2 regions of the Noviherbaspirillum album genome follow, and region 2 is predicted to be linked to the other one. Evidence: predicted binding sites of a transcription regulator. Region 2 holds the regulator's gene; the other holds the start of a gene.
The links. Region 2 encodes FliA, which starts transcription of late flagellar genes. Its sites were predicted from a motif close to CTAAAGTTTNNNNNNNNNNNGCCGNTA; they were not measured.
Positions count from the first base shown of each region.

Region 1: a site for FliA is predicted at 3,427-3,453, ahead of fliD (flagellar filament capping protein FliD). Genes of this name have one in related genera too.

Region 1 is NZ_JAWIIV010000084.1:516-6,259, forward strand. Features, by position in the region: gene RY831_RS32475 (IS3 family transposase) at 1-407, shown strand, start outside; partial or broken gene RY831_RS32480 (transposase) at 439-590, shown strand; gene RY831_RS32485 (flagellar protein FliT) at 743-1,069, opposite strand; gene fliD (flagellar filament capping protein FliD) at 1,066-3,408, opposite strand; gene RY831_RS32495 (flagellin N-terminal helical domain-containing protein) at 3,635-5,671, opposite strand; gene RY831_RS32500 (hypothetical protein) at 5,655-5,744, shown strand, end outside.
Region 2 is NZ_JAWIIV010000018.1:39,505-54,692, forward strand. Features, by position in the region: gene RY831_RS19650 (flagella synthesis protein FlgN) at 1-403, shown strand, start outside; gene motD (flagellar motor protein MotD) at 476-1,258, opposite strand; gene RY831_RS19660 (flagellar motor protein) at 1,271-2,008, opposite strand; gene RY831_RS19665 (RNA polymerase sigma factor FliA) at 1,990-2,721, opposite strand; gene RY831_RS19670 (MinD/ParA family ATP-binding protein) at 2,775-3,584, opposite strand; gene flhF (flagellar biosynthesis GTPase FlhF) at 3,577-4,896, opposite strand; gene flhA (flagellar biosynthesis protein FlhA) at 4,893-6,977, opposite strand; gene flhB (flagellar biosynthesis protein FlhB) at 6,974-8,140, opposite strand; gene RY831_RS19690 (EAL and HDOD domain-containing protein) at 8,382-9,596, opposite strand; gene cheZ (protein phosphatase CheZ) at 9,754-10,413, opposite strand; gene cheY (chemotaxis response regulator CheY) at 10,421-10,819, opposite strand; gene RY831_RS19705 (protein-glutamate methylesterase/protein-glutamine glutaminase) at 11,135-12,211, opposite strand; gene cheD (chemoreceptor glutamine deamidase CheD) at 12,378-12,989, opposite strand; gene RY831_RS19715 (CheR family methyltransferase) at 12,993-13,880, opposite strand; gene RY831_RS19720 (methyl-accepting chemotaxis protein) at 13,990-15,188, opposite strand, start outside.

The sequences.
Region 1 (5,744 bases), on a different contig from region 2:
GAGAGCTGCTTGGTTGGCACCTGTCCCGCTCCGGCAAGGCCAAGACCGCTGAGTCTGCGCTGGAACAGGCCCTGATCGTCCGCTACGGCACCTTAGGACGTGTGCCAGTGCCGTTCCTGCTTCGCTCTGATAACGGCTTGGTCTTCACCAGCCGCAGCTACACCGCGCTGGTCAAAAGTTATGGATTGAAGCAGGAATTCATCACACCACACTGCCCTGAACAGAACGGCATGGTTGAGCGAGTTATCCGAACCTTGAAAGAGCAGTGTGTGCATCGCCATCGGTTCGAGACGCTGCAGCATGCGAGCCGAGCCATTGGTGACTGGATTGGCTTCTATAACACCCGGCGTCCGCATCAAGCGCTGGGCATGAAAACACCTGCGGGGGCATTCGCTTTAGCAGCATGATCTGAGCAGATTCTGCTGGGTCGATACATGCATTCTGGACGCACAAAGCGTGAAGGACGCAGATACGGCCCAGAGCAAAGGATATGACGCTGGTAAGAAGGTATCAGGTATCAAGCGCCATTTGGCCGTAGATACCCCGGGGCCTGCCACATGCAATCGAGGTCACGACAGCCAATGTGAACTACCGGGACGCCGGCATACTGACACTGTTGCTCAACGCGGACACGCTATGTGACGTGGTTGGAATGCTGGTCGATAGTGGCTATAGCGGTGAGTCATCAATGGGACGCCCTGTTGACGTTTTTATCGTCAACTTGAGAGTAGTGGAGAACGGTCTATTCGTAAGCCTTTTTAAGCTTAATTTCTGTGTTGATGCTTCCAATTTTTCCGTGAAGCTGGTCCATATGACGCACGGCAACTTCTCTAATTTTATTATCAAGCTCCAGAATTTCTCTGATCATTTCTGCTTTTCGGTCAGCTGATACACCATCCCATTGAATGACATCTTTGTGCTGTAGGAATTCGGCAATAGTACTTCGTACATTGCCGCTCGAAATGAGGTCATCCCAGTTTTCGTCTAGTGTAGCTTTAAGCATTTGGCGCGAAAGCATTCGCATTGCCTCGTAGCGTTCAAGTAATACTGTTATATTTATTGTAGTCATGAACCGCTACTCATTTTTGCTAGGTTCTGCAGCTGTTGTGTCAAAAAGGAGCTTGTCGTATTCATTTTTCCAATAAGGGTATCTAAGGCGGTGAACTGTGCACGATAGCGTTTTTCCGTGGCAGTCAATTGGACATTCAGCGCAGCAGCTCTTTTTTGCAAATCAGCAATGTTGCGATTCGCAGCATCGGTAACGCTAGCAATTGTTCCTGCAGATGAAAGGAAATTATCAAGCAGGGAATTCAAATTGTAAGCGTAACCTTTTGAAAAGTTGATGTTTCCTCTTGATCCTGTTGTGCCACCAACGATTTGCAACTTAATACCCTCAGACGTATCTCCTGCAGCTCCGGTTAGAAACTGCCCGGACCCTGTCGCAGCTACGCCGTTGATAGTGCCAACAACGTCTGCGCCGATGGTTGATGTTGGTGCTGATCCCATCAAGTTCAATGCGGCCGACCCACCCGCTACGTTTACTGCCGAAGTTATGCCATAACGGCTAGACGATATTGTAAGCACGCCAGATGACTGTGTGACGGTGGCTGAGATACCGGCGGTCGAGAATGTGGCATTACTATTGACTGTGGCTTGAAGATGTTCAGCTAACGCACTTGCGGTGTACGTACCCGATGCTAGAGTTACCGTAGCAGTGGTGCCATTAATCCCAAGCGCAAGCTGATCGTTTACTCCGGATTTTATCGTCGTAACTCTAGTAGATGTTGGTGCTAGGCCTAGCAGATCGCTAGCGCCAGTTGTAGTACCTCCATTCGCTACATCAACAGCAGATAACGCTCCAAACTTATTTGATGTAAAGCTAAGTTTTCCTGAGCTATGGGATACAGTAACTTGTCCAGGGAGTACAGCCTCAAGATCAGATTGAACTTGTGCTACTAACGCATCGAAGCTAGCATAGGTTCCAGACGTTAGATCAACCGTAACAAAGCTTCCTCCATCAACAGATACGGAAAGCTGGTCGTTCACGGTGTCGGTAATCGTCAAGTTAGCCGCCGTAGACCCTTCCAATCGTGCCTGTGTGGCAGAATCCGATCCAACAGTTTTTCCTTGCGTTGCAAGGGTTGTCACGTTGACGGCATAACTGCCTGCTTCCGTTTTTGTCGTTGCGCTAACGTAGCTGACAAGGCTATCGGTGGATTTACCATAGGCGGCGAAAAGAGCAGCAAAGTCCCCGTAGTTATTTGAGAGCGCACTTTGAAGCTTAGCATTATCTAGTGACAATGAGCCGTCCTTGAGAAAGGAGAGGCCGACTTGAGAAAGGTTTGTCAACGAACTTCCACCAAGACCAGAAAGTGCAGAAGACAATGTGCTACGGATGCGTGACTGGATATTCTGTATTGAAGCATCTCCAAGTAGTATGCCTCCCTGCTTTGTCGTTGCATTGTAACGTGTGAGAGAATTTAGGGTAGTGTTGATGGAATTGTATGCTGTCACTAGTGACTGCATAGCCGTAGTAACTGCCGCACTGTTATTGCTAAAAGTCACAGTGCTTGTCCCAGTTTTCAAAAGATTAACTGTGGCGCCACCAATTGCACCTGAAACAGAATTCGATGCGCTGGTTATTGATAATCCATTGACTGTCAAAGAGGCATTTTGTGCAGCGGAAGTCTGCGTCAGGTTTTGTGTACCTCCCGGGTCGTACGACAACAAGTTGCTGATAGCAGCATCTTCTCCACTCGATGATATTTTCATGCTCTTTGCCAGTCCAGTGTTATTGGAACTGATAAGGAGCTTGTATGGGTTACCTGTTGTTCCGTCATTGACAATTGATGCAGTGACGCCGAGACCGGCTCTATTGATGGCGTCACGGATGCCTTGCAATGAGTTGTTTGATGAGTCAATTACAACCGTACCGCCAGCTTGTGTGGCGTCTACGTTGAATGTTGCGCCACTATGTTTTCCGCTTGTTACGCTTCCACCACTAATAGTGCCAAACTGAAAGGTTAGCGTAGTCGCGCTGCCGCTTCCAATTGCCGAGGTAGAACTGCTTTGACCTGCGGTCGCAATTGTTTGCGATTGAGCTAGTGCGCTAACGTTGATGCTATATGTACCGGCGGCAGCCGTTCCAGAAGCGGATGCGGACAAAACAGTGCTGTCAGATGAAGTAGCAGTCAGTGATTGGAACTTTGATGCATCTGCCAAAGCAGCGACAGATGTCTGGAATGAGGAAAGAGCACCTTTCAGACTTCCATATGCAGTTAATTTTGCCTGAAAACTTGCTTCTTTTTTTTGCAACGCTGTGAGCGGCTGACTTTCGACCGCCATAAGTTGAGAAACAATACCGCTTACATCCAGATTGGATCCGATACCTGGTGATGAAATAGCCACGGTTGCACCTCTTAAAATGATCGCTCGTAAGAGCTATAACTATAGCGCCTATTCTGCGCCTCGGTAAACGTAGCTGAACAAGAGCATATGTGTTACCGGAATAAGTTGTATTCAAGCTAACACATGTCTCAACTGACGTTTCTCAACATGATATTAGTTCGTCTAAAGATAAAAAGCCTGGCCGAATCATTCGGACAGGCTTTTACTAAGTGTCTACTCTTGAAGATCAGCGGAGCAGGGCGAGTACACCGTTAGGCAATCCATTAGCCTGTGCCAGCATTGCGGTACCTGCTTGTTGAAGGATCTGACCGCGGGTCATATTCGCAGTTTCGGCAGCAAAGTCAGTATCAACAATCCGGCTCTTCGCAGCGCTGAGATTCTCGGACGTTGACTGCAATGTCGAGATTGTAGATGTGAACCGGTTTTGAATTGCACCTAACTCGGCGCGACTGCGGTTCACGGAAGAGATCGCGTTATCAATTGCTGTAATGGCATTGTTAGCGCCTGATGCAGTAGAGACATCGATTGTTGAAAGTGCTTGGCCGCTGCGTCCGGAACCGTATGTTCCATGTTTGACCATGCCAGTAGTTGTCGATGCAGTCCCAGTCGTACCGGCTTCTACGGTGAATGTCTTCGCGGAGCTTAATGTGAAAGTTCCGTAGGTGGTTCCGCCAAGATTATCGATACCAGTTTGCGCACTAGTTAATCCGGTAGCGCTGACTGTGATATTACGACCGTCGGCTGCAACTAACGAGATGCCAGCTGCGGAAGTGCCACCGTCAATTGCTTTTACACCAGTCTGTCCGGATATCGCATTAATCGCTGTGATAACAGCAGCTCGGCTCGCAGCACCGTCTGCATTGGTGGAAATGGACGCTGTTGCAATTCCGTTAATTGTAAGTGTTCCGGTTGCCGTAGACGCGGTCATTCCAGCACCGGCCAACGTCGTTGTATTAACAGTTGCAGCAACCCCTGTTTGTGAAGTCAATTTGTTAATAGCTGCGGCCTTAGATATTGCACTTGCCCCTGCCACACCAAGTGATGAAGACGATGTGTCATCGCTCGATACAGAGGCACCGATAGCAATCCCGTTAATCTTAAAATCACCTGCCACGAAAGCGGTTGCAGTACCAGCAGTGCTCGATGCATATGCAGTTTGAGCAGAATAAGTGCCTGCATTAACACCAGCATTTTTCAGGTTGGTAGCGTTCCCTGTGACTGTGATTTCCTTCGAGGATGTAAGCGTATATTTACCATAAGTCGTTGAGCCGAGATTGTCGACGCCTGTCTGCGCGCTAGTTAATCCAGTAGCGCTCACGGTAATGTTACGGCCGTCAGCTGCACTCAATTTGATGCCGGCAGCAGATGTGCCTCCGTCCGTTGCTACCACGCCGGTTTGACCAGAGATCGCATTGATTGCTGCAATCACCGCCGCACGACTTGTTGCGCCGTCATTAGTTGTAGTGATTGATGCGGTAGCGACGCCGTTGACTGTTAAGGTGCCTGTTGCGGTGCTTGCGGTCATAGAGGCACCGCCAAGTTCGTTTACATCCGCCTTTGCTGTAACCCCGGTCTGGGCAGACACAGCGTTAATTGCAGCAGCTTTTGCAATCGCGCTACCGCTATTACCGGTACTCGATGCATTGTCTGATGAGGATGTTGAGCCACCAATCGCTACACCGTTGATAGTCATATCACCGGCAACGAGGGCGTTGCCGTTATTGCTAGCAGTTAAGGACGACGCCTGAGTGGCGCCAAGTTTATCGGTTGATGCACCGCCCACTGATACTGATATAGTTTGATTTGCATTCGCGCCGACTTGGAAAGCTTGGCTTGTGAACGAACCATCGAGCAATTTGATGCCGTTGAATTCAGTAGTATTTGCTACACGGCCAATTTCCGCGACGAGGGACGAGACCTCTGTCTGAATTGTTGCACGATCGGAGTCAGAGTTGGTAGAGTTTGCTGCCTGGACTGCCAATGTGCGAAGACGCTGCAGATTGTCACCGATGCCGGACAAGGCACCTTCAGCGGTCTGAGCGAGAGAGATTGCATCGTTAGCATTACGTGCTGCCTGGTTCAGGCCACCAATTTGCGAAGCCATGCGCTGAGAAATCGCTAAACCTGCAGCATCGTCTTTTGCGCTGTTGATCCTCATACCGGAAGACAAACGCTGCAGCGCGGTTGTCAGACCCGAAGACGACGATGAGAGGTTCCGCTGTGCATTCAGGGACGCAATGTTGGTATTGATGACGGATGACATATTAATTCTCCTGTATGGATCGGATATTCCCGGCTTGGTCGTTTCCAGGTTTGTTTGCCTCGTTCTTGCGGGG
Region 2 (15,188 bases):
GCAGTTGCTGAAGCAGGAGCAGGAACACCTGATCCAGGCCAACCTGGAGGGACTGACCGCGGCGATCGAAGAGAAGACCAAAACCGTCGCCCGCATGACCGAACTGGCGCTGGCACGCCATCGCAGCCTCGCCGCCGCCGGCTTCAGCGCCGACGAGACCGGCATGCTGGCATGGGTCAGGAGCGCGCCCGCGGAAGCCGGACAGACATGGAACGCGCTGCTGGACCTGGCGCGCGACGCCAAGGAACTCAATCGCACCAACGGCCTGCTGATCGGCCAGCACATGTCGCGCAACCAGAATGCCCTGAGCGTCCTGCAGGGCAACCAGGGCGGCGGCACCATGTACGGACCGACAGGCCAGACGACTTCCTCCGGCGGCAGCCGCACCCTGATCGTCGGCTAAGCTCCCCGGTCATAGGCTTTGCGCCGGCATCTCCCGGCGCCGTACCGAGCCCCGCCGTACTGAATCCTTTTCCTATTTTCTTTCCCTGCCCGGGACCGGGACTTCCGTTTCCGACTCGGGCAGATTCGACAGCACCATGATCGCCACCCGGCGATTGCGCATTCGCCCTTCCGCCGACTCGTTCGATTCCGCCGGTTTGGCCGAACCGCGGCCGACCGCCGTCAGGCGCGCCGGCGCCACGCCACCGTCAACGAACAGCCTGACCACGCTGGAGGCGCGCACCGCCGACAGTTCCCAGTTCGACGGATAGAGGGCATTGCTGATCGGTTGATTGTCGGTATGGCCTTCGACCTGGATTGCATGGTCGTCGTCCTTCAGCACGGAGGCTACCGCCCTGAGCGCTTCGGCACTGTGTTCCGCCACGCGCGCGTCGCCGGGCGCGAACAGCACGCTGGCATTGATTTCCACCGTGACCCCGCGCGCCGTCTGCGTTACCCTGACCTTGCCCTGGTCTACCAGCGGCGCCAGCACGCCGAGAATGTCGCGGGCGACGCCGGTCAGTTTCTCCTTTTCCCTGCGCATGTTTTCCGTCGTGCGCGGGCGTACGGGCAACGGCCGCGGCAAGCCCTGCACCACCTGCGGCGCCTCCTCCGGGGCCCGGATCACCTGCACGCCGCCGAAGGCATCGGTCAGGGCACTGGACAGTGTCCGGTATTTACCTTCATTAACGGAAGACAGCGCATACATCACCACGAAAAACGCGAACAGCAGCGTGATGAAATCGGCATACGAGACCAGCCAGCGGTTGTGGTCATCGCTATCGTCCTCATCTTCACGGTATTGCTTGCGCGGCATGGTGTCGAGCGATCAGCGGTAGGCCAGCATGCGCTCTTCGACGATGCGCACGTTGTCGCCATTGGCCACGCTGCAGAAAACATCGGTCAGCATTTCACGCCGGCGCACCTCGTCGGTGACGATGGACTTGAGCTTGTTGGCGATCGGCAGGAACACCAGGTTAGCGAGGCCGACGCCGTAGACGGTGGCCACGAACGCGACTGCGATGCCGCTGCCCAGCCTGGAGGGATCGGACAGGTTTTCCATGACCTGGATCAGCCCGAGCACCGCGCCGAGAATGCCGATGGTCGGCGCATAGCCGCCGGCAGCTTCCCAGATTTTCACCGCCTGGCGTTCGCGCCGTTCGAACGTGGAGACATCGACATCGAGTATTTCGCGGATCTTGTAGGGATGGATGCCGTCGATCACCATGCGCAAGCCCTTTTCGGTGAAAGGATCCGTGACGGCGCCGAGATGGCGTTCGAGGCTGAGCAGACCCTCGCGCCGGGCGGTGTTGCTCCAGGTGACGAGATCGCGCGAGATGCCGGCGCTTTTGTCTTCCGGCGGGCGGAACACCCAGCGCAGCATGGACGCGCCGCGCATCACGTTGCGGCTGCCGCTCTGCAGCAGCACCGCGCCGAGCGTGCCGACGGTAACGATCATGAAGGCGGCCGGCTGCAGCAGCGAATCGATACGCCCGCCCTCGATCATCTGTCCGAACAGGATGCCGGCCAGCGCCAGCAGCAGTCCGGCTAGGCTAGCCCAGTCCATGCCTGACCCTTGAGACGCGCGCGCATGCGGGCAATTGCCTGGCTGTGCAGCTGGCATACCCGGGATTCGGAGACGCCCATCACGGCGCCGATTTCCTTCAGGTTCATTTCCTGCTCATAGTAGAGCCCCATCAGGATTTTCTCGCGCTCGGGCAAGGCTTCGATCGCCTGGATCACTGCCTGGCGGAAGCCGCCGTTCATCAGGCTCTGCAGCGGATCGCCGGACTCGTCGACGCAATAGCGGTCAAGGAAATGCTCGTTTTCGTCCTTCTCGTGGAAGTCTTCGTAATACACCAGCTGGTGGCCGCTGCCTTCGCTCAGCAGTCCCTGGTATTCGGTCAGCGACAGCTTCATCTCGGCGGCGATCTCCGCCTCCTTGGGAGGACGTCCGAGGCGCTGCTGCACCTTGTTCATCGCCTCTTCGATCTTGCGCATGGTCTGGCGGATGCTGCGCGGCAGCCAGTCGCTGCTGCGCAGCTCATCGAGCATCGCGCCGCGGATGCGCTGCACCGCATAGGTTTCGAACTGGGCGCCATGCGTGTCTTCATAGCGGCTCACCGCGTCCAGCAAGCCAATCATGCCGGCCTGGATCAGGTCGTCGACTTCTACGCTGGGCGGCAGCTTCGCTTTCATCTGGTGGGCCAGACGCTTGACCAGCGGAGCATGCATTTCCAGCAAGTGGTTCTTGTCGGATTTTCCGCTAACGGTATACATTGTGTTGATTCGTTTCGGATGCCCAGCCGGGCATCCATCCCAGAAATGCCATGTTATCGCGCCGCCGCCGCATCGGACAATACGAACTTTCCGGCCAGTCGGCGGAAGGCAACGGAAGCGCCCGCCAGCGGGAAGGCATCGACCACGGCGCGGCCGAGGTGCATGGCTTTCTTCAGGTGTTCATCGGGAGGCACCGAGCCCATGGAATTGAGCTTCACCGCCAGGTAACGATTGGCCGCCTGCGCCATGTTCTGGTACACGAGCTGCGCCTCCTTGTCGGAGGCGCCGGTCACCAGCAGGCTGAACGGGCGGCGGCCGAGCTGGCCGTTGACCCGCTTGATCAGCGTATAGGCGGCCTTGATCGATGCAGGGCTGTTCGACACCTGCACCACGATTTCGGTTTCCGCCAGCGCCGGAATGGCGAATGCGTCGTTGCCGTCGAGTTCCGCGTCGACAACCACGATATCTGCGCGCGCGGTCAGCACGCCGAACGCATCATCGAGGCGACGCGCGCCTTCGGTGCCGCTCTCGGGCAGCTTCTGCGCACCGCGCTTCAACGCCGCCACGCTGAAGCCCTGGGGCATGGGCTGCATCAGCTCGTCGAAGGCGCGGTCGTGCTGCGATGCCTGCAGCAGCGAACTTCCGCGCACCGCCTTCAGGCGCGAGGCGATGCCGTCCGCGCCGACGCAGGCGTCGAGCAGCAGCACGTCCCTGCCCGCCTGCGCCAGCGAGGCGCCGAGGTTGACAAGCATCGCGCCTTTTTCATCCGGCGATGCCGCCGACAGGAAAGTGAACACACGCGGCTTGGGGCCGGCCAGCATGCGGCGCAGGCCTTCGGCCTGGTCGAAATCGAAACTAGCCAAGTGTCACCTCGCGCAGGCTCTTGTCATTCATTGCATGAGCGGTATTGGCGATGACCAGCGGCAGCTCTTCATCGGAATACTGGAACGGCGCAGTCTCGCGCTTGAGCTTGAACGCGCGGTCGACCAGATAATGGGCATTGGGCACATGCAAGTCTTCCGGCACGCGCTGGCCGTTGGCCACATAGTAGAGACTGAGCTTCTGGCGGATCATTACGTCGAGCACGTTGCCGACGGTGGCTGCCTCGTCCAGCTTGGTCATGATGCAGCCGGCCAGGCCGCCGCCCTGGTAGGAGCGCACGACTTCGTTCAGGGTTTCGCCGGTGGAAGTCGCGGACAGGCAGAGCAGGCGCTTGACCGTGGATTCGGTGCCGGAAAGCATGGCAATCTGTTCGGCCACCATCTTGTCGCGCTGGCCCATGCCGACGGTGTCGATCAGCACGGTATGCTTGTTCTTCAGTTCGTCGAGGGCGATGCGCAGGTCGGTCTCATCCTTGACCGAATGCACCATCACGCCGAGGATCTTGCCGTAGATGCGTAGCTGTTCGTAGCCGCCGATACGATAGCCGTCGGTGGTGATCAGTGCCAGCTTGCCGGCGCCGTGGCGCATCACGCAGCGCGCCGCCAGTTTCGCGGTGGTGGTGGTCTTGCCGACGCCGGTGGGTCCGACCAGCGCATAGACGCCGCCCTTGTCGAGAATCTCGTTTTCGTTACCGATGATGCTGAGGTTGCGCGACAGCACCGACTTCACCCAAGTCAGGCAATTTTCGGCCGTCTCGTTCTTCGGCAGGTTCTGCGTGAGGTAACGCGCCAGGCTGGCGCTGAAGCCGGCGGAGAGCAGTTCGCGCAGGACGGCGGCCTTCGCCGGTTCGCGCTTTTGCTGGGTGCTCCAGGCAATCTCGGCCAGCTGGGATTCCAGCATGCCGCGCATGGAACGCAGTTCGCTCATCACTTGCGCCAGCTCGGCTCCGCCGTGGGATGCCGGTGCGGCATCGCGGCTGGCGGCAAGGGCATCGGCCAGGTTTGCGGCCTGGTTGTCGTCCGAGGAAGGCCTCGGCGATGACACCGGAGCCTGCCTTGCCTGGACTTCCTGCTGGCGGCCGGCGCCGAAGGCATTGAGCGTCGACTCCGACAGCGCCGGCCTTTCGACCACCGGCTCCGACAGCGACGACATGTCTTCGGGTGCCATCGCCAGGATCTCGATCATGCCGTTGATCGTCCTGTTGGAGAGGATGACGGCATCGGGCCCGAGCGCTTCGCGCACCTGGCGCCATGCGTCGCGGGACGAACTGGCGGAAAATTTTCTTACATTCATGCTTGGCCTCCAACCAGGCTGGTGACTCTAATTGTTTTTGAATCCGGAAGTTCCTGGTGCGACAGCACCTTGAGCTGCGGCAGAGCGCGGCGCAGGAAGCGCGCCAGCAACGCACGCAGCGGGCCGGGCACCAGCAGTACCGGTGTCAGTCCCATCTGTTCCTGCTGGCGCGCGGCCTGTTCGGCTTGCGCGGCGATGGTATCGGCCAGACCCGGCTCGATGCCGGCGCCGTCGGGGCCGCTGGACTGCAGCGCCTGCATCAATATGCGTTCGAGGCGGCTGTCGAGGGTAATCACCGACAGCTCGTTGGTCGCCGGGAAAATCTGCTGGACGATGGCGCGGCCGAGCGCGATGCGGACCATGGCCGTCAGCTCGTTCGGATCCTGCGTCTGCGCCGCATATTCGGCCAGGGTTTCGATGATGGTGCGCATGTCGCGGATGTGTACGCCTTCGATCAGCAGGTTCTGCAGCACTTTCTGCAGCGCCGACAGCGAAATCATCTTCGGCACCAGATCCTCGACCAGCTTCGGGCTTTCCTTGCCGAGGTGGTCGAGCAACTGCTGCACCTCCTGGCGGCCCAGCAATTCGGCGGCGTGCGAGGTGATCAGGTGGTTCAGGTGGGTGGCGATCACGGTGCCGGCATCCACCACCGTGTAGCCCAGCGCCTGCGCATGCTCCTTCATGCCGCCGTCAACCCAGGTGGCCGGCAGGCCGAAGGCCGGATCGGTGGTGACGGTGCCCGGGAGCGTGCCGTTGACCATGCCCGGATTGATCGCCAGGAACTGTCCGACATAGGCTTCGCCGGTGCCGACTTCCACACCCTTGAGTGTGATGCGGTAGGCCGCCGGCTTGAGTTCGAGATTGTCGCGGATGTGCACCGGAGGCGACAGGAAGCCAACCTCCTGCGCAAACTTCTTGCGGATGCCCTTGATCCGGCGCAGCAGCTCGCCGTTCTGGCCCTTGTCGACCAGCGGGATCAGGCGATAGCCGACTTCCAGCCCGAGCGTGTCGACCGGCACGATATCTTGCCAGGACGCCTCTTCCGATTCGGGCGGCGCAAGCGCGGCTTCCGGCACCGGCGGCGGGGCCTCTTCCTCTTTCTGTATCCGTTGCCTCATCAGATAAGCACCGCCGCACAAGGCGCCACCCAGCAGAATGAATGCGATATGCGGCATGCCGGGGATCATGCCCATGCCGCCGATGATGCCGCCGGTGATGTACATGACCTGCGGCTTGGCGAACAGCTGGTTGACCATCTGGCCGCCAATGTCCTGTTCACTGGAAACACGCGAGACGATCACGCCTGCGGCAGTGGAAATGATCAGCGAGGGAATCTGCGCGACGAGGCCGTCGCCGATGGCCAGCAGCGTGTAGTTCTTGAGGGCGGCATCGAAGGCCATCTCATGCTGGACCATGCCCACGACCAGTCCGCCGAAGCAATTGATCACGGTGACGAGGATGCCGGCGATCGCATCGCCGCGCACGTATTTGCTGGCACCGTCCATCGAGCCGTAGAATTCGGCTTCCTGCGACACTTCGGTTCGCCGGCGGCGTGCCTCCTGTTCGCCGATAAGACCGGCATTGAGGTCGGCATCAATGGCCATCTGTTTTCCCGGCATCGCATCCAGCGCGAAACGGGCACCGACCTCGGCGATACGGCCCGCACCTTTTGTCACCACCACGAAGTTGATGATGGTAAGAATGACGAACACCACGATACCCACCGTGTAGTTGCCGCCAATCAGGAAGTGGCCGAAGGCTTCGATCACCTTGCCGGCGGCGTCCGGGCCTTTATGGCCCTCGGTCAGCACCACCCGCGTGGAAGCCACGTTGAGCGACAGGCGCAGCATGGTGGAGACCAGCAGCACCGCCGGGAATGCCATGAAGTCGAGCGGCTTGACCGTATAGAGGCTGGTCAGCAGCACGATGATGGACAGCGCGATATTGAAGCTGAAGAACATGTCCAGCACGAAGGCCGGCAGCGGCAGCACCATCATCGCGAGCATCATGATGATGAGGATGGGCGCCGCCAGCGCCTTGCCTTGTCCGGACAACCATGCGGGCATTTTAAGGCTGTTCATTGCATGCGTCCGTCAGGTTTCTGCGACGCCGGATTGTGCGGGTCGAGCTCCGGCGGAACCGGGACGTTGTCCGGCGCTTCTGGGCGCAGGCCGCCGTGCTGGCCGTAGGCGCGCAGCTGGAATACATAGGCCAGCACTTCGGCCACCGCGGTATAGAGCGTGGCGGGAATTTCATCGCCGAGTTCGGCATGCTTGTAAAGCGCGCGGGCCAGCGGCGGCGCTTCGAGCAGCGCCACCTTGTTCTCCGCGGCGATTTCGCGGATCTTGGCGGCGACTTCATCGGCGCCCTTGGCCACGACTTTCGGCGCGCGCATCTTGCCTTCGGTGTATTTCAATGCGACCGCATAGTGGGTCGGGTTGGTCACGACCACATCGGCCGTCGGCACTTCGGACATCATGCGGCGCTTGGCCATCTCGCGCTGCAACTGGCGGATGCGCGCCTTCACATGCGGATCGCCGTCGGATTCCTTGGACTCCTGGCGAACCTCTTCCTTGGTCATTTTCAGCTTGCTCGCATACTGCCACAGCACATATGGCACATCGATCAGCGCGATCACAACGAGGCCGCAAACAATTGCGATGAAGCCGGTCACCAGCATGTCGCCGAGATGGGCGCTGCCTGACTGCAGCGGTTCGGTGGCCAGCGCCAGCATCGGTTCGAACTGACCCTTGATGACGAACCAGGCAATGGCGCCCACCAGCAGCGTCTTGCCGATGGCCTTGAGCAGTTCGACAAGAGAGCGCACCGAGAACATGTTGCCGATGCCGCTCATGGGATTAAGGCGGGAAAATTTGGGTGTCAGCGACTTGGTGGTGAACAGCCAGCCGCCGATCAGCAGCGGCGAAGCAATCGCCACGAGAAGGAGGAGTCCGGCGAACGGCAGCATCGCCACCAGCGCATCGAAAACCAGGGTACCAAGCCTCACCATGAGCAGGCTTTCGTCGAATGCGTGTTCCCGTTCCAACGACAAGCCGGATGCCAGCATGCGATTGAGACTGCGGATCATGCCCTCACCGGTAAACAACATTCCAAGGCCTGCAGCGAGCAGCACCGTGCAGGTGGCAAGCTCCCTCGATCGGGGAACGTCGCCTTCCTCCCGCGCCTGTTCCAGTTTTCTGGATGACGCTGGTTCGGTTTTTTCGAGATCGCTATCCTCGGACATTGCCGACTCCTGTTGCGAGCTTCCTCATGCGACGGACGACGCATTAAGGGCCAATAGGAAGGATTATTCTCGAAATAACAGTTTGACCATCCTCAAAACAAGTGCGGAATCCCCGTCTTATTCAGGATGATTGGCACGCGCTGATGAATGATCTGCAAGCAAGGATGTCATGACAAGTCAAAACGTCATGAGATTGGGGCCGGCAAGGCCGGCGGACACGACTGAATGCGGCGAAGCATAGTCATAGCGTAATACGCTGCGCCCAGGCCAGTGCCGACAGCTGGGCCTGATTCACCTGGCGGGCATCGATGCACAGCGAAGCTGCCATGTCTTCCACTGCCTTGCTGTGCAATTCGCAAGCCTCTGCCAGCGCAAGGAAAGGGCCGTAGATGCCTTCGCGGGACAGCAGCGCCTGGGTAACCGATTCGGAGAGCTGGATTTTTTCCAGCACGTCTTCCATCGGTACGCCAAGCAGCTTGTCGAGCAACGAGAACATGCCGGCGACGAACAGGTTCTCGGCCTCCTGCCGCGGCAGGAAGGTGCTGCCCAGGAGTTCAGCGAAACGGCCGCGCACGATGGCGGCATGCATGAGCACCGGCGAGTAGCCGGTGGTGGTCGCGGTGGCGAGCAGCAGCGCCAGCCAGCGGTACAGCGGCGAATAGCCGAGCATGGTCACCGCATGCTTGAGCGACTGAATCTCGCATCCCAGCCCGAAGCCGGCCGAGTTGATGTAGCGTAGAAGTTTGTAGGACAGTGCAGCATCCCGCTTGAGCACGCTTTCGAGTTGCTTCACATCGGCGTTCTGGCGCACCATGTCCATCAGCTGCAGGATCAGAGACTGCGCAGGATTGAGTTCACGCGCATGCTGGCCCGGTCGCGGCGTCAGATGCAGGTTGCCGACGAACGCGAGCAGGTCCAGCTTCTTGCAGACATCATAAGCCTGCCAGTTGTCGACACGACGCGCGACAAGACGTATGGACAGCGAATTCAAGGCGCGAAACTGCTGTACCTGCGCCGGAAAGTCCGGCGAATCAACGGCAATCTCGATATGCGTAAGGCAGCCCAGCACCGCCCTGTCGAGCAAGGAAATATCCACGTCGCGCACGGATATGCCATAACCTCGTTGACGCGCCGACCTGATCGCATCGCCCGCTCCGTCATCGAGCAGGTCGCCGCCCCGCAGCACGAGAATCGTGCCTTTCGGCGGCAGCGCGCAGATCGACTCATGCGCGAGCAGCGCGGGTTTTGCTTCAATGAAGATGACCTGGTCGCCGAGAAGCGCTCCGGAATCGGACTCGTTGAGCTGCTGCGCTACGAAACCTGCAAGGAAAAGAATGTCCGCATCGTCGCGCCCGGCATCCGTCGCGCGGCTCCCCTGCCAGGCGATTTCATACCCGAGAGCCCGCTCCTGCGGGTTGACCAGAGGTTCCCGGACGATGAATTTTTCTGCTTGCATGGAATGACTGTCCGTGATGGGAGAATATCGCTAATGAGCTGAATGCGGAACGCTGAATGCTGAATGCATGTTGAAAACGCAATGGAAGCACATTCATGCCAAGGTGGGCGCAGCTTGAAAGCAGGAGCGGTTCCTCGCGGGTTTCGCCGCAGCCGGCTCAGAAACCCAGGCTTTCCAGCAGATCGTCAACCTGTCCCTGATCCGACACCACGTCCGCGTTTCCGGCCGGGTTGATCTGGGGCCCGTTGAGCAAGCCATTGCCGTTACCGTTACCGGTGCCAGCATCGCGGCGCACTTCCTGCGGAGAATAATCCAGCAACAGCTGCACCAGCTGCTGCTCTATGCCGTGTGCGAGTTCCGTCACCTTCTTGATGACCTGTCCCGTCAGGTCCTGGAAATCCTGGGCCATCATAATGTCCAGCATCTGCTGGCGGGACGATGCCGCATTGGCACCTGTCTCCTCGAGATAAGCCAGGGTACGTTCCATCAGCTCCCTGGCGTGCGCCTCGGAGTGCGGCGCCTCCAGAGCCGAGCGCAGTTCTCCCGCGAGTGCCGATGCGCCGCTCTCGATGCTGTCTTGCATCGGCATTGCATTCTCGGTTGCGGTCAGCACGCGCTGCGCAGCCTGCTCCGTCATTTTCGCGACGTAGTCGAGACGGTCGCGGGCATCCGGGATGTCGTGCGCCGCCTTGGCAATGAGCTTATCGAAACCGAGTCCGCGAAGATTGTCGTGCAACATGCGCGTCATGTGACCGACGCGCGCGAGCATTTCATCCTGCGCCGCGAGATCGGCGTCCGTCTCCCGGGAGAGCGGCAGACTCACGTCAGGCTCCGACCTTTTCAAGTTTTTCGAAAATCTTCGAGAGTTTTTCGTCGAGCGTCGCTGCGGTGAAAGGCTTGACCACATAGCCATTGGCGCCGGCCTGCGCCGCCGCAATGATGTTTTCCTTCTTTGCCTCGGCGGTCACCATCAGCACCGGCAGCTTCGACAGTGCCGCATCGGCGCGGATATTCTGCAGCATCGTCAAGCCGTCCATGACCGGCATGTTCCAGTCGGAGATGACAAAATCGAACTGTTCGCTACGCAGCTTGGACAGCGCCATCGAGCCGTCTTCGGCCTCGTCGACATTCGTATAGCCCAACTCCTTCAGCAGATTGCGAACGATGCGACGCATAGTCGAAAAGTCGTCGACCACCAGGAATTTCGTATTCGGACCCGCCATGAATTACTCCATTGTTTCTGCAAAATGTTATCGACAAGCCGTTCTGCTGCAGACCCGAACGGTAGGGCCTCAGTATAAACTTTTCGCCTTTGATTATGCACTCAAAGCTGCTGGATAAGGTGAACGAGAATGCCGGTACCGAAACATTTTCGACACATTGCAACCGTATCGTGCATTTTTATCAATGCTTTGCCGGGCTTGGCCGCTCATGACAGCCGGTGCGCCCGGCACAGCAACATCACCCTCTCCCGAAGGACAGGATAAAAACCGTGGCCGCCCGCCGCCGCGAGTAACGCGCATATCAGTCATGCCTTCTCAAACACGCAGCGCCCTGCTGCTGTTCGCCGCAAGATGTGCCAGCACCATGCTCGGGAGCGCCGACAAGGCTCCAACTTCATGGGCGGCGCCTACCGCGATGGCTTCGCGCGGCATGCCGAACACGACGCATGAGGCTTCGTCCTGGGCGAAGTTATGCGCTCCGGCATTACGCATCGTCAGCATGCCTTGCGCGCCGTCCTTGCCCATGCCGGTCAGGATGACGCCGACCGCATTCTTGCCGGCGAAGCGGGCCGCGGACTCGAACAGTACATCGACCGAGGGGCGGTGCCGGTTGACCGGCGGTCCCTGGTCCAGCTGCGTCACGTAGTTGGCGCCGCTGCGCGCAAGCTGCAGGTGAGAATGACCCGGCGCGATGAAGGCATGGCCCGGCAGTACCCGCTCTCCTCCTTCCGCTTCCCTGACAGTGATCTTGCACAGGCTGTCCAGACGCTTGGCGAAGGACCGGGTGAACCCTTCGGGCATGTGCTGCGTAATCAAGATGCCGGGGCAGTCCGAAGGCATCTGCATCAGAAAATCCTTGATGGCTTCGGTGCCGCCCGTGGAGGCCCCGATGATGATCAGCTTCTCGCTGCTGGTCAGCGGATTGCGGATCTGAGGCAGGGCCTCGCCGGGCACGCGGGCCGAATCCTGCTGCGCGATGGTGCGCGCCTTGACTCGTGCCTTCGCGGCAGCGCGGATCTTGTCGGTGATCAGCTCCGCATACTCGAGCATGCCATTCTGAATCGAAAGCTTTGGCTTCGTGACGAAATCGACCGCACCCAGTTCAAGCGCGCGCAGGGTGATCTCGGAGCCGCGCTCGGTAAGCGACGACACCATCACCACCGGCATGGGCCGCAGGCGCATCAGTTTCTCGAGAAAGTCGAGGCCGTCCATGCGCGGCATTTCCACATCCAGCGTCAGCACGTCGGGATTGGTCTGCTTGATCAGTTCGCGTGCCACGATGGGATCGGGCGCGACGCCGACGACTTCCATGTCGGGCTGCTTGCGGATGATTTCGTTCATCACGCTGCGTATCAGCGCGGAATCGTCAACGATCAGTACTTTGGTTTTCATGACTATGGCCTTCTATTGATTCGGCCCGAAAAACGGTTCAATTTCGGGTCGCTGATCTCACCCTCTACCTCTGGGAGAGGGCCGGGGTGAGGGGATCCGGCCCAATATATTTTCTCGACGGATCCATAGGAAGCGGCGGATCGCGCCGTTCAACCCATGCCGCGGATCAGCCGAACAGTTCGATGTCTCCCGCCACCGGCGTCGACTGCAGCCGGCTCGCGTAATCCTGCTCGCGGTTCACCAGGGTATTGTTATTGAGTTGCTTGAGCTTCTTGACCAGCACCTTGCCGGAGCGCGGAAAGTAGTACACCTTGCGAGGGTGGATGTCGTTCAGGTCTTCGGCCACGATGCGGATATTTTCCGCACGCAGATAGTCGCGCACGAATTGGGAATTGCGCTCGCCCACATTGATGGCGACGAAACCTCGCAGCACGTTGCCGCCGCCGAATACCTTGGCTTCCAGGTTCTCGCGGCGCGCGCCCGCCTTCAGCAAGTCGTTGATCAGCACTTCCATTGCATAGGTTCCGTATCGCATGGAGGCCGACACCGGGCTGTCGGCATCGCCGCCGCTATCGGGCAGCATGAAGTGGTTCATGCCGCCGATGCCCGTGACGCGATCGCGGATGCAGGCCGAAACGCAGGAGCCGAGCACCGTCACGATCAGCATGTCCTTGCAGGTATAGTAGTACTCGCCGGGCAGGATTTTCGCCGCGTCGCAATCGAACGTGCGATCGTAGTAGACATTGGTGGCGAACTGCTCTTCGATTCCGTAGCTCATGAATTATTTCTCAATCCGGGATGCTGCGGCACGTTGCATGGCGGCCCCACGGGTTTCAAGTTCGTAGACAGTCTTGCCTTTCAGCTTGAAGGCGTCGGAGACGTAAAGAAAATTTTCCGAGTGGCCTGCGAAGAGCAATGCGTCCGGCTTCATTAACGGCGCAAAACGCGCCAGAATTTTACCTTGAGTCGGCTTGTCGAAATAAATCATCACGTTGCGGCAGAAAATGGCATCGAAGGGACCGCTTACCGGCCAATCCCCCGACAGCAGGTTGAGCTGCTTGAACGTCACCATCTGCCGCAGCTCGGGCCGCACGCGTACGAAACCCTCATGCTGCCCCTTTCCTTTCAGGAAGAAGCGGCGGGCACGTTCCGGTTCCATCTTATCGAGCCGGTCCATCGCATAGATTCCGGCGGACGCGGTGTTGAGCACATTGGTGTCGATGTCCGTCGCGATCACGTGCGACTGGGCTGCGGCCGGGCCGAGCGCTTCGCACAAGGTCATGGCGATCGAATACGGTTCCTCTCCGGTGGAACTCGCGGAGCACCAGACGGTGACGGGCTCCTTGCGCTTTCGTACATGCTCGGCGAGGATGGGAAAGTGATGCGCCTCGCGGAAGAAGGAGGTCAGGTTGGTAGTCAGCGCATTGGTGAAGGCTTCCCATTCGCCATCCTCGGGCCGGCTCTCCAGGCTGTCCAGGTAAGCCTGGAAGGAACGCGTACCGGTGGCGCGCAGGCGCCGTGCCAGGCGGCTGTACACCATTTCCTGCTTGCTATCGGCCAGTGCGATGCCGGCGCGCCGATGTATCAGCGAACGCACCCGCTCGAAATCACGCGACGTGAAATCGAATTCCTTGGAAGCTTCACTCTTGCCCTGTTTGATAACTTGCATTGGGTCAGACATCTTTCTTACCTGTTTCACAACTCGATCACTACTCGATCACTACTCGATCACAACTCGATTCCCGGCCGGTGCGGCCAGGATGCCGGCGCCGCGCGCCCTACCTGTTTCCCGGCTTCCTCGGCTGGGCCTGTACCGGCCGTATCGCCTTCAAAGCACGTGCCGGCTTGTGCTCGATTGCCGACGGCGCCGGCATCCTTGTTGCTGTCGCCGCCGCTGAGGAAGCTGCATTCGGCGCCAGTGCCGACGCTGACCGGTAACCGATCCGGAATCCGCCCCAGTGCCGGCCGTTCACATAGATCGGCGCCGACAGATCATGCATCACTTCGCCCGTATCCCGCTTGTAAGTCTGCAGCAGGAAGGGCTTGGTATTGGAGCCGCAACGGGATCCGGTGCGATCGTTGAAGATGCGCTTGGTCCTGTTATTGACAAGGTCGGTGTCGTAATCGCCTGTCAGCGGTTTCGAGAACTTCTTGTTATGCGTCGGGAAATAACCGTTATTGTCCACCGCGCCGGCATATGCGATCTGCGGCATGTTCTCGAGGATCTTTTCCTGTATCGCCGGCAGCGCGCGATCGGTAAAGCTGTCGAAACTGGTCGTGTGCTTGGGCGGATTGGTGTTGGGCACCGGCCTGTAGCTGCGGTCGAACAACGCGGCCTCGGTGATCTGGCCGCTGGCGATCGCCTGTTCGAACAGCTTGCCGATCTCGCGCGCGGCGCGCTGGGCCACGCCCTTGATCTCGTCATGCGAAGTCTTTGCGTTGGAACGCGCCAGCGCATCGAACAGGACTTCGCCACGCTCGGACAACATCATTGCCGAACGCGTCGCGCGCGGCAGCTCCTCTTCCGTGGCAAGCATGCCGTCGCGGATGCGCGATATGGCATCGGCGATCAGATGCGACGTTTCGACATGCTCGCGCGACGCGGTTGCGATCTGCTGGATCTCGCTTTCGGAAACGCCAGCCGAGCGCTCGATATTGCCTAGATAGCCATGCACCTTTTCCACGTTCTGCGCGGCGTCATTGACCTTCACCGTCAGCGCCGTCATGCCCGACGCGGCGCGTTCGGCTTCTTCATTGATTTCCCGCACCATGGCGCCGATATCGTCCGTGGCCGACTTGGTACGTTGAGCGAGCTGGCGCACTTCTCCGGCAACGACTGCGAAGCCGCGGCCGTGCTCGCCCGCGCGCGCGGCCTCGATCGCGGCGTTCAGGGCGAGCAGGTTGGTGCGCGCGGCGATTTCATTGATCACTTCGGTGATCACATGGATGCGGCGCGCCCGCTCCTGCAATTCGGACA